DNA from 2 places in the Serratia sp. NCCP-200 genome. Region 2 is predicted to be linked to the other one. Evidence: riboswitches for the same ligand, from Rfam matches in the RefSeq annotation. Region 2 holds a riboswitch; the other holds the start of a gene.
The links. Region 2 has a riboswitch for cobalamin ahead of cbiB (adenosylcobinamide-phosphate synthase CbiB). Riboswitches for the same ligand answer to the same signal wherever they lie in the genome.

Region 1: another riboswitch for cobalamin. It lies ahead of btuB (TonB-dependent vitamin B12 receptor BtuB); the one in region 2 lies ahead of cbiB (adenosylcobinamide-phosphate synthase CbiB).

What each region holds. Positions count from the first base shown of each region.
Region 1 is NZ_BAAKUJ010000009.1:192,487-195,900, reverse strand. It holds gene btuB (TonB-dependent vitamin B12 receptor BtuB) at 1-1,450, opposite strand, end outside; cobalamin riboswitch at 1,525-1,736, opposite strand; gene trmA (tRNA (uridine(54)-C5)-methyltransferase TrmA) at 1,860-2,960, shown strand; gene AC6HVW_RS23365 (YijD family membrane protein) at 3,025-3,387, opposite strand; gene fabR (HTH-type transcriptional repressor FabR) at 3,401-3,414, opposite strand, start outside.
Region 2 is NZ_BAAKUJ010000003.1:61,679-65,092, reverse strand. It holds gene AC6HVW_RS10350 (cobyric acid synthase) at 1-720, opposite strand, end outside; gene cbiB (adenosylcobinamide-phosphate synthase CbiB) at 770-1,726, opposite strand; cobalamin riboswitch at 1,888-2,080, opposite strand; gene cobD (threonine-phosphate decarboxylase CobD) at 2,303-3,376, shown strand.

The DNA.
Region 1 (3,414 bases), on a different contig from region 2:
GCCCCTGATAGGTCACCGGGTCAGAATCATAGTTGATCAGGTTCTGGATTTTGTAATGGTAGGCAGACAGACGCCAATCCAATGGACCGGTCAAACCTTCCAGACCCATTTCCCACTGTTTGGACTCTTCCGGCTTGAGGTTGCTGTTGGAATCAATGCCAAAGCGTTTTGAGCCATATTGCTGACCCAATGACGGCGTCAGGAAACCCGTGCCATAAGATAAGGTAGCTCGATAGCCATCAACAAACTCCCAACCTGCCGCGGTCTGCCAAGTACCGTGCCAACCAAAGTCACCTGCCTTGTCTTCACGCCCAGAGGCTTCCAGCGTCACGCTGCCAAACTGCTGCTGGCCACTCAGGTACAAGCCTGTGTTGTCTCTTTTATAGGTATCGGCAAAGGAACTGTCGGAAGAAGTCAGGCGCTGTTGCTGGAAATCGGCACCGGCGGTAACGCTACCGTGCTCGAAAGCATAGGTATTGCCCCATTGCAGGTTACGCTGATCCATATCATCCAGCGTAGTGCTGATGCCATAACGGCCATTCTGGCTGCTGTAGTTGTAATCTTTCTGTTTCTGATAGCTGCCCGTCAGTTGAGAAGAGAAAGCCCCAGACAGGAAACGCAGCCCCATATCATAGGTATGGCTATACAGGCGGTCTTCATCATTACTGTACTTCGGGCTGTAAGGTACACTGCCGACATCGTAGTCCGAGTTATTGGTATAACCATAACCCCGCACGAAGCCTGAGAAATTCTGATTGAACTGCTGTTCCAACCCGCCCCAGAAGCTTTTATTACGGAAACCATCACGATCGCTGTCGACCGAATAAGGCGAGCCTGGCTGCACATTGAAACCGTTGGTCATCTGGTAGCTGCCTGCAACGGTAGCAACAGTGTTATCAAAACGCTGGCGCAAGGCACCATCGTACTGCTGGTATCCTTTAGAACCGATCCCCGCCTGGACTTTGCCGCCCTCTTTATCCGTCTGGGTAATGATGTTGATGACCCCGCCGATGGCACCAGAACCGTAAATGGCAGAGCGCGGCCCACGGATAAACTCCACACGCTGAACCAGCGCCAACGGAACCTGGTTAAAATCGACGCCGTTGCTGATCCCCAGACGGGCCATTGGCACGCCGTCGATCAGTACTAATACATGACGAGCTTCAGTGCCGCGTACTGAGAGAGATGACCCCTGCCCCATACCGCCGTACTGTGAAATATCGACACCGGGCAAACGGCGCATCACATCATTGAGGCTTTTGGCCTGCCAGCGATCGATATCTTCGCGGGTTACCACATCGGCAGGCGCCAATACGGAAGAGACCGGTTGAGGGAAGCGATTGGCGGTAACCACCAGATCATCGCTACTTTTAGCCGTGGTGTTATCTTGCGCCCATCCAGAAAATGCCGTCGCGGAGGAGACCACCGCCAGCAGTGTATTTTTTATCATTGTCATTATAAAAAGCATCCAAACTTCATTGGGGATGCCGCAGGGCCACGGCCGGTAGTTCGCGACGGCTATGGATATTGCGACGTACACCGGTAGGTTTTCGGGCTTGGGATTTGCCGGTTGCCTGTGGCAACCGGCACCGGGCGATGACTTCCCATCCTGCAGTGGACAGTGTCTGCGTCATTTAACGCTATCGCCGTGACTTCCCCATACCGCTGCGCGTCAGCTCCAGATTTGCACTGGATTCCCTTTTCACTCGCTGCTTGAGACCGGACGGCAATGCTACAATCAATGAAAATGGATGTCTAGATTGCCAACAGTGTTGCAAAATAGCACCACAACAAAACTGGACTTCACGGGCTGATTCCCTACAATCCCCGCTGATCCAATTTGCCTGACGAGAGAAACCATGACGCCCGAGAATTTGCCCATTGAACGCTATGACGACCAACTGGCGGAGAAAACAGCCCGCCTGAAGACCATGATGTCACCGTTCACGGCGCCCGAGCCGGAAGTGTTTCGCTCGCCAATCAACCACTACCGGATGCGTGCGGAATTCCGCATCTGGCATGATGAGGACGATATGTACCACATCATGTTCGATCAGCAGACCAAGCAGCGTATTCGCGTCGATAGCTTCCCGGCGGCCAGCGAGCTGATTAACCGCCTGATGAGCGCCCTGATGGCGGCCCTCAAGCCCAATCCAGTGCTGCGCCACAAGCTGTTCCAGATCGATTATCTTTCTACGCAGAGCGGTAAGATCATTGCCTCGCTGCTGTATCACCGCAAGCTGGACGAACAATGGCAGCAAGATGCCACTGCGCTGCGTGATGCGTTACGCGCAGACGGTTTCGATGTGCAACTGATTGGCCGCGCCTCGAAGATGAAAATCATGCTGGATCAGGACTACGTCGACGAAGTGCTGCCGGTCGCTGGCCGCAAAATGATTTATCGCCAGGTCGAAAATAGCTTCACCCAGCCCAACGCCGCCATGAACGTGCAAATGCTGGAATGGGCGCTGGATGTCACCCAAGGTTCAAAAGGGGATCTGCTGGAGCTGTATTGCGGTAACGGCAACTTCTCGCTGGCCCTGGCCCGCAACTTCGAGCGGGTGTTAGCCACTGAAATTGCCAAGCCTTCGGTGGCGGCGGCGCAGTACAACATCGCGGCCAATAATATCGACAACGTGCAGATTATCCGTATGGCGGCGGAAGACTTCACTCAGGCAATGAACGGCGCTCGCGAGTTCAACCGGTTAAAAGGGATCGATCTGAGCAGCTATAACTGTGAGACGATTTTCGTCGATCCGCCGCGCAGCGGGCTGGATGAGGAAACGGTGAAGATGGTGCAGACCTATCCACGCATCCTTTACATCTCCTGCAACCCGGAGACCCTATGCGCCAATCTGGATACGCTGCAGGCCACGCACAAAATCACTCGCCTGGCTCTATTCGATCAGTTCCCATACACCCATCATATGGAATGTGGCGTATTGCTCGAACGCCGCTGATCTAGACGGGCGCAAAAACCAAAAAAGGCACTCCGCAAAGTGCCTTTTCTCGATAAAACCATTATTAATGCTGGACGGCGACGGTATTGCGTTTCTTTAATTGGAAACCAAGCCAGAACACCAGCACCACGCAGACAATCGAGGGCAGGAAGTTCGAGCCGATCTGCGGGTATTCCGCACGCACGATCGCGCTATACCCCAGGACGCCCAACAGGAAACAGCCAGCCGCCAGTTTTGGCATACCATCCGGCATTGGCTGGTTCAGGTAACGCTGATGCAGGCAATATACCGCCAACACCAAAGCAATCAACGGGAAGGCTGAAAACGACACCACCGAACTGAACAGCGCGGCAAAGGAACCGTTTACGGACAGGCCGGCAATCAACGCCAGCAGTAAAGTACCATTCTCACGGCTTAGTTTTTCCATGACTTTCACCTTGTTATACGTGGGATA
Region 2 (3,414 bases):
TTGCAACGCCACACCATCCTCATCTTCCAGATCGATATTCAACCATGGCATCACGCCCAGCACCGGCACACCGGTCAGCGCCTCAATCTGCTCCAAGCCCGAATAGAGCAAGGCAATATCACCACGGAATTTATTGATGATCACCCCTTTCACCCGAGCTTTTTCTTCCGGTTCTAGCAGTGCCAACGTGCCATAAATAGCGGCAAATACCCCGCCGCGATCGATATCGGCCACCAACAGCACTGGCGCATCGGCGATCGCCGCCATGCCCATATTGACGATGTCGCGGTCGCGCAGGTTGATTTCCGCCGGGCTACCCGCCCCCTCCAGCACCATGATGTCGTAGCCGCTGGCCAGACTGTGATACACCTCGCTAATTTGTTGCTGCAACTGCGGCTTGTACTCGTGATAGCTGACCGCGTCCATATTGCAGGCCACTTTGCCCATCAGCACCACCTGCGCCTGACAATCGCTGGTCGGTTTCAGCAGGACCGGGTTCATCCGCACATCGGGTGCGATACCGGCGGCTTCGGCCTGAAAGATCTGCGCCCGGCCCATCTCTTCGCCACGGACGGTAATACCAGAGTTGAGCGCCATATTCTGCGATTTGAACGGCGCACAGCGATAGCCATCCTGCATGAAGATCCGGCACAATCCGGCCACCAGCACGCTTTTACCCACATCGGATGCGGTTCCCTGCACCATCACACACCGTTTCATCGCTTATTCTCCACGTCGCGCTGGCCAAGCCGCGCTAACCATTATTATTTCAAGCGCCAAGCCATAGCAGGCGCAACGCGGCAAACAGCAGCAGAGCCAACAGCGAGGCCGTCATCATCAGACGCGTGCTGCGGGGAATATCTGCCAGCTCGATCTCCCGCCGAGCCTCACCGATCCACGGCTTTTCGACCCGCTGACCAAAGTAGTTGTTAGGACCGCCAAGCAGCACTCCCAGCGCTCCAGCCACGGTCGCTTCCGACCAGGCGCAGTTGGGGCTGGTATGCTGATAGCGATCGCGCCAGCCGATACGTAACGCCTGGCGATAGTCCAATCCGTGCAGCCGGGCCGCGCAGCTCAGCAGTAGCCAGCTAAGCCGGGCGGGTAACCAGTTGGCAAAGTCATCCATCCGCGCCGACACATAGCCGATGGCGCGGTATTTCGGCGTTTTATAGCCCACCATCGAATCGAGGGTGTTAACCGCTTTATACGCCATCGCCAGCGGTGCTCCGCCGACCAACAGGAAGAATAGCGGCGCAATTACGCCATCCACGCTGTTTTCCGCCACCGTCTCCACCACTGCCCGGGTAATTTGCGGCTCTTCCAACTGTGAGGTATCCCGCCCGACAATCCACGACAGCTTGCGGCGGCTCTCCTCAAGATCGGCACTTTGCAGTGCCCGGTGAACCTCCATGGCCGACTGTTCCAGGCAGCGCCCGGCGAGCAGGGTATAAATCAGCCAGACTTCCGCCAACCAGCCCAACCACGGGTGAATATGCTGCATCAGCGTTAAAAAGCCCCAACTGACCAGCCAAACCAACCCAACTACGCCCAGCCACAGTAACCCGCCACCAAGTTTTAGTGCCCTCTCGCTATGGCAAATCCGACGGATCGCGCGTTGCAACACCGTGATCAGGTTGCCGATCCAGCGCACCGGATGCGGCCAGTGCGGCGGGTCGCCTAACAGGCTGTCGAGCAGAAAGGCCACGAACCAGGCTAGCAGCGTCATGGCACGCACCTTATAGCCGCGATCGAGAAAACTTGATGGTGGGTTAATGGCATAAAAAAATCCCGACCTCTCGGGCGGGATTTGGGTGTCAACAGGATACGACCAAGCGGTGCAACATAGCTGCACGTATCTCATGACAACCCCCTTCCCACCGAAGGTGTTGAATGTGTGACCAACTGGCCGGTCTTCTGGCTTAGCGTCATCCTTATCCACTCCCTTCCCAATCCTCAGATCAGTGGCGCAGTGGACTCGTCGGCATCACAGCAGCGGGGGCTGCGGGGGAGTTACACCCCCTTCCCAACCACAACCTGTTATCGTTCAGGGTGTGGGTTATCCAGTTGGCAATAATTCGGTTAATTACCACGTTTTCGCTTCAATAAACGCAACGCTTCAATTTATCACTTAGTTATCATCTCGATAGCCTCGACAATTGCCATGCCATAATAACCTGTTGATCTCGCGAATACACGCCAAGATCTGGCATTCACCAGAGCGACAGGTTTGGTTTACGCCGGATCAACGGCGATTACCCTGTGTTATCCTGCACGCAAACTTGACAGGGGGAATAGCAAAACCGTGAGTGAACATGGTGGTAACGTACTGGAAATGGCGTTGAAAAGCGGCCTGGATCCGGCCGAGATTATTGATTTCAGCGCCAATATCAATCCATTGGGCATGCCCGCCAGCCTGAAGACGGCGATTATCGAGCATCTGACCAGCGCCGAATGCTATCCCGACGTTGAATACCGGCGTCTGCATGCGGCATTGGCGCGGGTTCATCACTGCCCGGCGGAAAATATCATGGCAGGCAACGGGGCCACCGAGCTGATTTACGCCATAGTGAACCGGCTACGCCCCCGCACGGCGCTGCTCCTAACGCCTGGGTTTGCCGAATACCGCCGGGCATTGCAGCGGATTGACTGCCAGATCGAGGACTACCCGCTGGATGAAGCCGGTGGATTTCAGCCCGATGAGCGGTTGCTAAGGGTGCTGGCCGAGCGCCAACCGGACTGCCTGTTCCTGGCTACCCCCAACAATCCGACCGGGCTGATGCCAGACCCCGCGCTATTGCAGGCCGTTGTCGCCTGCTGCCGTCAGCACAATATTGCGTTGATCGTTGATGAAGCCTTTATCGACTTTCTGCCAGATGCGCCGGGGCTGATCCCACAAATGGCGGACTATTCACGCCTCTACATTCTGCGTTCATTAACCAAATTCTTCGCCATTCCCGGGCTGCGGCTCGGCTATCTGGTCAGCAGCGATCGCGCTGGCCTGCAACAGATGAAACAGCAGCGCGAGCCCTGGACCATCAATGCCTATGCAGCACTGGCAGGCGAAGTGATCCTTGACGATCTCGATTACATCCAGCAAACCCACCAATGGCTGGCCGAGCAGCGTGCTTGGTTGTTTGACGCGCTGACAGCCTTGCCGCACTTGCGTATCTGGCCAGGGGCGGCGAACTATATTTTCCTACGCTGCCTGCGCCCCGGCTACGATCTGCAGCAGGCGTTGTTGCAGCACCGCATCCTGATCCGCCACTGTGCCAACTACCCTGGCCTGTCCACCGACTATTACCGGGTGGCGATCAAAAGCGAAGCGGCCAACCGCAGGCTGATAGCAGCGCTACAACAGGTGCTGGTGGAGAACTGAGGCGAAGGAGTTTTTAGCCCAGGGAAAGCCCGTCGCAG